One region of the Bacillus cereus group sp. RP37 genome, then DNA from elsewhere that is predicted to be linked to it. Evidence: riboswitches for the same ligand, from Rfam matches in the RefSeq annotation. Region 1 holds a riboswitch; the other holds the start of a gene.

Region 1 (3,417 bases):
CGTTGATGTAATCATTGATGCAACTGATAATTTCGAAACGCGTTTCATTGTAAATGATATAGCACAAAAATATTCTATTCCATGGATTTACGGAGCATGTGTAGGGAGTTACGGTCTTTCTTACACAATTCTTCCTAGTAAAACGCCATGTTTATCATGTTTATTACAATCAATTCCGCTTGGCGGGGCGACATGTGATACAGCGGGCATTATATCACCTGCTGTAGCTCTCGTCGTTTCTCATCAAGTAACGGAAGCTCTTAAACTGTTAGTGGAAGATTCCGAATCACTTCGAGATGGACTTGTATCGTTTGATGTATGGAAGAATGAATATTCATGTATGAATGTGCAAAAGCTTCGTAAACACAATTGTCCTTCGTGCGGAGAGAATGCATTATATCCGTATTTAAATAAAGAAAACACATCGAAAACAGCAGTTTTATGCGGGAGAAATACAGTTCAAATTAGACCACCTCATAAAGAGGAAATGGATTTTGAACGATACAAAGAGCTGCTGAATGATTGTGTGAATGATTTAAATGTAAATCCATATTTATTATCATTTTCTGTGGAAGAAAAGAGATTAGTTGCTTTTAAAGATGGTCGTGTACTTGTACATGGAACGAAAGATATAAGCGAAGCAAAAACAATTTATCATCGTTATTTTGGATAGAAAAGGATGAGTGGGATGAAAATAAATAAAGCTCTAACAATTGCCGGATCTGATAGCGGAGGCGGTGCCGGCATTCAAGCAGATTTAAAAACATTCCAAGAGCTTGGTGTGTACGGAATGACGGCAATTACGGCAATTACTGCTCAAAACACGCTTGGCGTTCAAGGGGTATATCCAGTTCCATTAGAAGGGATTATCGAACAGCTGAATTCAATTGGTACGGATTTAACACCAGATGCTGTGAAACTAGGAATGTTATTTAGCAGTGAAATTATTCAAATTGTAGCAGAACATATAAAGAAGTTTGGCTGGAATAATATTGTACTAGACCCTGTTATGATTGCTAAGGGTGGTGCATCATTATTACAACAAGAAGCAGTACAAGCATTAAAAGAATATTTATTACCAGTAGCAACGGTTGTAACACCGAATGTTCCTGAGGCAGAAGTGTTAACTGGGATGGAGATTCATGATGTTGAAGATAGTAAGGAAGCTGCGAAAGTACTGCATGAATTAGGTGCGAAATATGTGCTTATGAAGGGTGGACATGCAGAATATCAAGGTAATGAAGTAATTGACTTACTCTTTGATGGAGAAGAGTTTATCGAATTTAGAAGCGAACGGATTCCTTCAAAGCAAACGCACGGAAGCGGGTGCACATTTGCTTCAGCGGTTACAGCAGGACTTGCGAAAGGCTACTCGATTGAAGAGGCAGTTCAAGAAGCAAAACGATTTATTAGTATAGCAATTGAAGAGCCATTGAATATTGGTAGTGGTCATGGACCGACGAATCATTTTGCATATAAATTGAATAAAACGCGTGCTTAGGTAAGTAAAAAGTCAGTTTTATAACTGGCTTTTTTTCTGTTTACTTTTTCCAAATACAGGAGTAATATATCAGCCAGAATATATTTTTTTGTAAACGCTGAGTCCGATTGTATGGAGCGGAGGAACCAATTTGTGCAGTGTCACTAGGGGTGAATCTTTCAATTTTGAAAGTAGGGCTACTCTCAAAGCCCGAATCCGACAGCTAACTTCGTAAGCGTCTTGAGAGAGGACGGTGCCATGATGGATACATCACTTCATCGATCTGATTAGTATAGGGGAATATCAATCTATGTTTGAGTTCTTTTATGCTAAGGAGGATGAGGTACATGGAACTAACACTTATTTGTGTTGGAGAAGAAAGCAAGGTAAATAGTTTAATAGATTTAGTAGCATTTCAACATGAGTTAATTATTTTTACAGCAAATGAAGAGATAGCGGCTGAAGTGAGGAATTGTGGGTTTGATTGGACGTATAGTTGTAGTAGGGAGCAGGATTTTACTAGTATTTGTGAGTGTATTAAGAAGGTGATTTTACTAGGGGATGAGCTTCCAATTATTAGTTTCTTTACAGAACACATTCGCTTTTCTTTTCAAGCACCTATTACTGTTGTTACAAGGAATAAACGATATCCAGCGAGGCTCTATGAAACAATTGGAGCTACATTTGTCGTGTTTACAAATTGTGATAATATTTCTTTTTTATTTTTTGAATAGGGCGGGGGAGAAGAAGATGAAGGTGTTGTTATTAGGAGATATAGCGAATCGTTGGGCGGTATCGGTAGAGCGAGTTCAAGAATTGGTGATGCTTGATCCTATTTTTCCAAGGCCCTATATTATATTGCCATCGAAAGACGCTTTATATTTAAAAACAGATGTTATCGAATATGAGCAACTACATGCAGAATTGTCACAAGTTTATATTCGCGGGAGAAATTTACGTGCTTTTTTACGAGGAGAATAAATAGTGAATAAAAAAGAGCGAATGCTAAGTGCAACAAGCTATGCACTTCATGTCATTCGCTCTTTTTATTTCGTATTTAAAAGATCATTTATGTGAAAAAGAAAGAAAAGACGAGAAAACAGATGAAAGAATATTAATAATACTCAATGTAAGCGTTTAAATAGACGGATATTTTCTTATTTTCAGTAATTTGCCTCTTTACAAGTGAAATATAGAGGAGTATATTTACTCTCATAAATCATTCATAAAATTTCCAAAAAAACCTAAAATCGCTGAGTTCCAGAAATGGAGCGGGGGAACCAATTTTGTGCATCGTCACTTGGGGTGAATCTTTCAGTTTTGAAAGTAGGGCTACTCTTTAGGCCCGAATCCGACAGCTAACCTCGTAAGCGTTTAGAGAGGAGGTTTACTTTGTGTTGTTCATTTCGAACACTAAGTAGAGCTTAGTGTTCTTTTTTTGATAACTTAATGGTAAATTTTAACAAAAGTGAGGGGTAGTTATGTTAGATGTTGTAATGATCGGGATTTTTGTTGTGTTAGTCGCATCGATGGCAAGTCTTGCAAGTTGGTCAGATAAAGTTGTGAAAGAAGGGAAGCAATCATGATGATTGCCTTATCGGTTATTGTTGCAGCAATTACGGTGTACTTAGTGTATGCATTATTAAATCCAGAGAAGTTTTAATTAGGGGGAATCATTCATTATGATTTGGGTCGCAGTTGTTATTACCATGCTGTTGTTTATTCTTGTGGCAAAGCCAATGGGGATATATTTAGAGAAAGCCTTTCAAGGTAGTCAAAAGCTAGATAAAGTATTCGGGCCTTTTGAAAAACTTATTTTTAAAATTACGGGTGTAAAAGAATACAATCAAACGTGGAAACAGTACGCATTGTCATTAGTTTTATTAAATGGATTTATGATTGTTGTCGTATATTTCATTTTTAGACTACAAGGAGTA
Region 2 (3,417 bases), 1.0 Mb from region 1:
GAACCATCTCTCCCAACTTTTATTGCTACAGTACTCACTTATTGTTCTAAAACATTTCATATGTGATTAGTATGAATAACATTGTATAAAATTTCTATTTCATATCCATTTCCACATTCACACAGTGAATATATTACATAAAAATATTATTCATTTTAAACTAAATAACGTAAGCAAATATGAAATTCCGTTTTGTTTTCATGTAAGTTTTGTACTGTAAGGTCATTTAAACACAGCTATTTATCTATCGTAAAGAAGTATTTTCATTCCCTTTATTTTCAAGCTTTCCTGTCCTTATTTCAAAATATAATCCGCTTCACTTTTTCAATTGAAATATCCATATATCACAACAAAAACTCCTACTTACTTATAGATTTAAAAATTATATCAGTATATCTTTTAGGTTCATATGCAATTATGCATAGCGTATACACAAAAAGGATAGCTTCACTTTCGTAAAGCTATCCTTAAAAAATCTTCTTACTTTTTCAAATGATATGGAACTGTTGTAATAACAACATTTCTTTTATAGAGTAAATACGCACGAATGAGTAAACTAGACTGATTATGAAGAATGTTATGCCAACCTTTTTTCGGAATGAACTGTGGTATAACGACAGTAACTCGGTAATTTGATTCACTCGCTTTATATTGCACTGTATCAATAAACTTTGTTAGCGGTTGAATAATACTTCTATAGTGAGAATGTAAGGTAACAAGTCTTACTTCAGGTTGCCACTTCTTCCATTTCTCTTCAAATTTCTTTTCCTCTTCTCTGTCAAAAGCAACATATACAGCGATAACTTGATCTGCAGAAAGAGCCTTCGCATAGTTTAATGAATTTTCCACTACATGAGTCATACCTGCTACAGGAACGACAATTACATTTCCCTCAATTGGAACAAGTGGTTCACAAGTTTTTAAACTTAATTGATCGCCCACTGCATCGTAATGCTTCTTAACTCTATGGAACAAGAAGATGATGGCAGGTAAGAAAATAAGGATTGACCAAACTTGTGCAAATTTAGTTAAAAAGAACATGCTCATTACGATAAAACTAATAATTGCACCAATTAAATTAACCGTTAATCTCAAAGCCCATCCTTCAGGTTTTTCACGAAGCCATTTTAATACCATACCCGTTTGAGAAAGTGTAAATGGAATAAATACACCTACTGCATATAACGGGATTAAATGTTCTGTTTGCCCTTGGAAAGCTACAATTAAAATAATCGAAGCTATCCCAAGTATAATAATACCGTTTGAGTAACCTAGGCGGTCTCCTCTAATCGTAAACATTCTCGGTATAAATTTGTCTTTTGCAAGGTTAACTGCTAATAGTGGAAATGCAGAATAACCTGTATTAGCAGCAAGAATTAATATTAAAGCAGTTGTACCTTGTATGAAATAGTACATGAAATTACGTCCAAAAGTTTGTTCAGCAATTTGTGAAACAACTGTTACTTCCTTACTTGGATTAATTCCGTAATAATAAGCTAAAAAGACAATTCCTGAAAATAAAACGGCAAGTAATGCACCCATTGCAAGCAATGTTTTCGCTGCATTGTTAGGTGCAGGATCCTTAAAGTTTGGAATTGCGTTAGAGATTGCCTCAACACCTGTTAAAGCCGAACTACCCGATGCAAATGCTCGTAGCAGTAAGAACAAACTAATTCCGGCAACCGGCGTTCCAATCGGCGTGTGTAAAGTCGGTGAAACGTGACCAGTTAAAATATTGTATATCCCTACCCCAATTAATATAAATAGTGCTAGAACGAATAAATAAACCGGATATGCTAAAACGGAAGCTGATTCCGTTACCCCTCTTAAATTTAAAATAGTAATAAATATAACAAATATAATCGCAATGATTACATTATGTGCATGTAAACTAGGAAAAGCTGATGTGAGCGCATCTGTACCTGCAGACACACTTACTGCAACAGTTAAAATATAATCGACTAATAAAGATCCTCCAGCTATTAACCCTGGATTCATCCCTAAATTTTCTTTTGATACAACATACGCGCCCCCGCCATGCGGATAAGCAAAAATAATTTGACGATAAGATAAAATAAGGGCTGTCAATAATACTAATACCCCGATAGCGATCGGAATTGAATACCAATAAGCAATCGCTCCAAGACCTGCTAAAGCAATTAAAATTTGCTCTGGTCCATATGCAACCGATGACAATGCGTCAGAAGATAAAATGGCTAACGCCTTCGTTTTATTAAGCTTCTGCTCTCCTAACTCAGTTGATTTTAACGGTCTTCCAATTAAAAATCTTTTAATAGATGAAACCAATACTGTCCACTCTCCAATAATTTTGTACGAACGATGCTGCTTGTTACAGCCAGCCAACTATTTCTTCAGAAAACAAAAAATGTCTACAAGCCATAGCGAAATAGACTTGTAGACATTATTTTTTTTGTCGCACAAGCTCCACCTTCCTTCTCAATATAACGCTTACGAGGTTAGCTGTCGGATTCGGGCCTATGAGTAGCCCTACCTTTTTCAAGGATTCACCCCATCGGATTAAGAACTAATCCGTAAGAACGGGTCCCCCGTACCATGCGGTTTCAGCGATTTAGAAAATTGAAACTGTGGATTATAATACTCCTTTATTTTCAAAATGTAAACAAAAATTTTGAAAAAGAAAAAATTTAAAATGATTGCGCATAATCCGCCGGTAAATATACATAATGAATACTAAAAAATCGATAAAGGAGACCCATATGTCTAAAGAAAAGAAGCCTATTTTTTCCGATTCCTATTTAGATGCGTTAGCAAATGAAATTAATCAATTATACGGTAAACGTGAACAGGAAATAAATTTGACAGATAGAACGAAAAGAAATAAATAATTTGTCATAAAAAAAGAAAGCAATACACTTATATATTGCTTTCTTTTTTATTTTTTCATACATCCAATTCTATTTCTGATCTGTTAAAGGTCATTTCTTCATACACTTTCAAATTTTGATATACTGCTCCTAATAATGGTGCTTCTATAGAAAATTGTTCTGCTACATCTAGTAAGTATCCTTGTAAGTGCTTCCCTTCAATGGACGAACCTTTTTCCATATCACGCTGCATTGATGACTTCATATCATACGAAATTTTATCAATTGTTTTCATATGTTCCTGGGCAATACCATCCTTAACTGGAGCTTTCATAGACCTCATGATTTGCACACATTCTTCAAATAAGTTTCGGATAAATTCGTGTCCACCTTCACTTTCACGAATCGGTCCTATTGGTGCACGCATTAATGTCGTCACACCCGACATTACAGTAATAAATAAATATTTATGCCACATATCTTGCGTAATATTTTCACTTAAAACAAAACTAGATTTCGTACCTGCAAATGCTTTAGAAATATGCTTTATTCTCTCTGAACCTTGAAGCTT

The links. Region 1 has a riboswitch for cyclic di-AMP ahead of QCI44_RS24440 (hypothetical protein). Riboswitches for the same ligand answer to the same signal wherever they lie in the genome.
Positions count from the first base shown of each region.
Region 2: it holds a riboswitch for cyclic di-AMP, as region 1 does, so the genes downstream of both, QCI44_RS18995 (APC family permease) here and QCI44_RS24440 (hypothetical protein) in region 1, are expected to answer to the same signal.

Region 1 covers NZ_JARVHP010000001.1:4,621,393-4,624,809, reverse strand. The annotation lists gene thiF (thiazole biosynthesis adenylyltransferase ThiF) at 1-673, shown strand, start outside; gene thiD (bifunctional hydroxymethylpyrimidine kinase/phosphomethylpyrimidine kinase) at 680-1,501, shown strand; cyclic di-AMP (ydaO/yuaA leader) riboswitch at 1,587-1,734, shown strand; gene QCI44_RS24440 (hypothetical protein) at 1,828-2,214, shown strand; gene QCI44_RS24435 (hypothetical protein) at 2,231-2,461, shown strand; cyclic di-AMP (ydaO/yuaA leader) riboswitch at 2,722-2,867, shown strand; gene QCI44_RS24430 (SipW-dependent-type signal peptide-containing protein) at 2,962-3,066, shown strand; gene kdpF (K(+)-transporting ATPase subunit F) at 3,063-3,143, shown strand; gene kdpA (potassium-transporting ATPase subunit KdpA) at 3,163-3,417, shown strand, end outside.
Region 2 covers NZ_JARVHP010000001.1:3,598,105-3,601,521, forward strand. The annotation lists gene QCI44_RS18995 (APC family permease) at 481-2,307, opposite strand; cyclic di-AMP (ydaO/yuaA leader) riboswitch at 2,452-2,598, opposite strand; gene QCI44_RS19000 (hypothetical protein) at 2,739-2,867, shown strand; gene panE (2-dehydropantoate 2-reductase) at 2,923-3,417, opposite strand, start outside.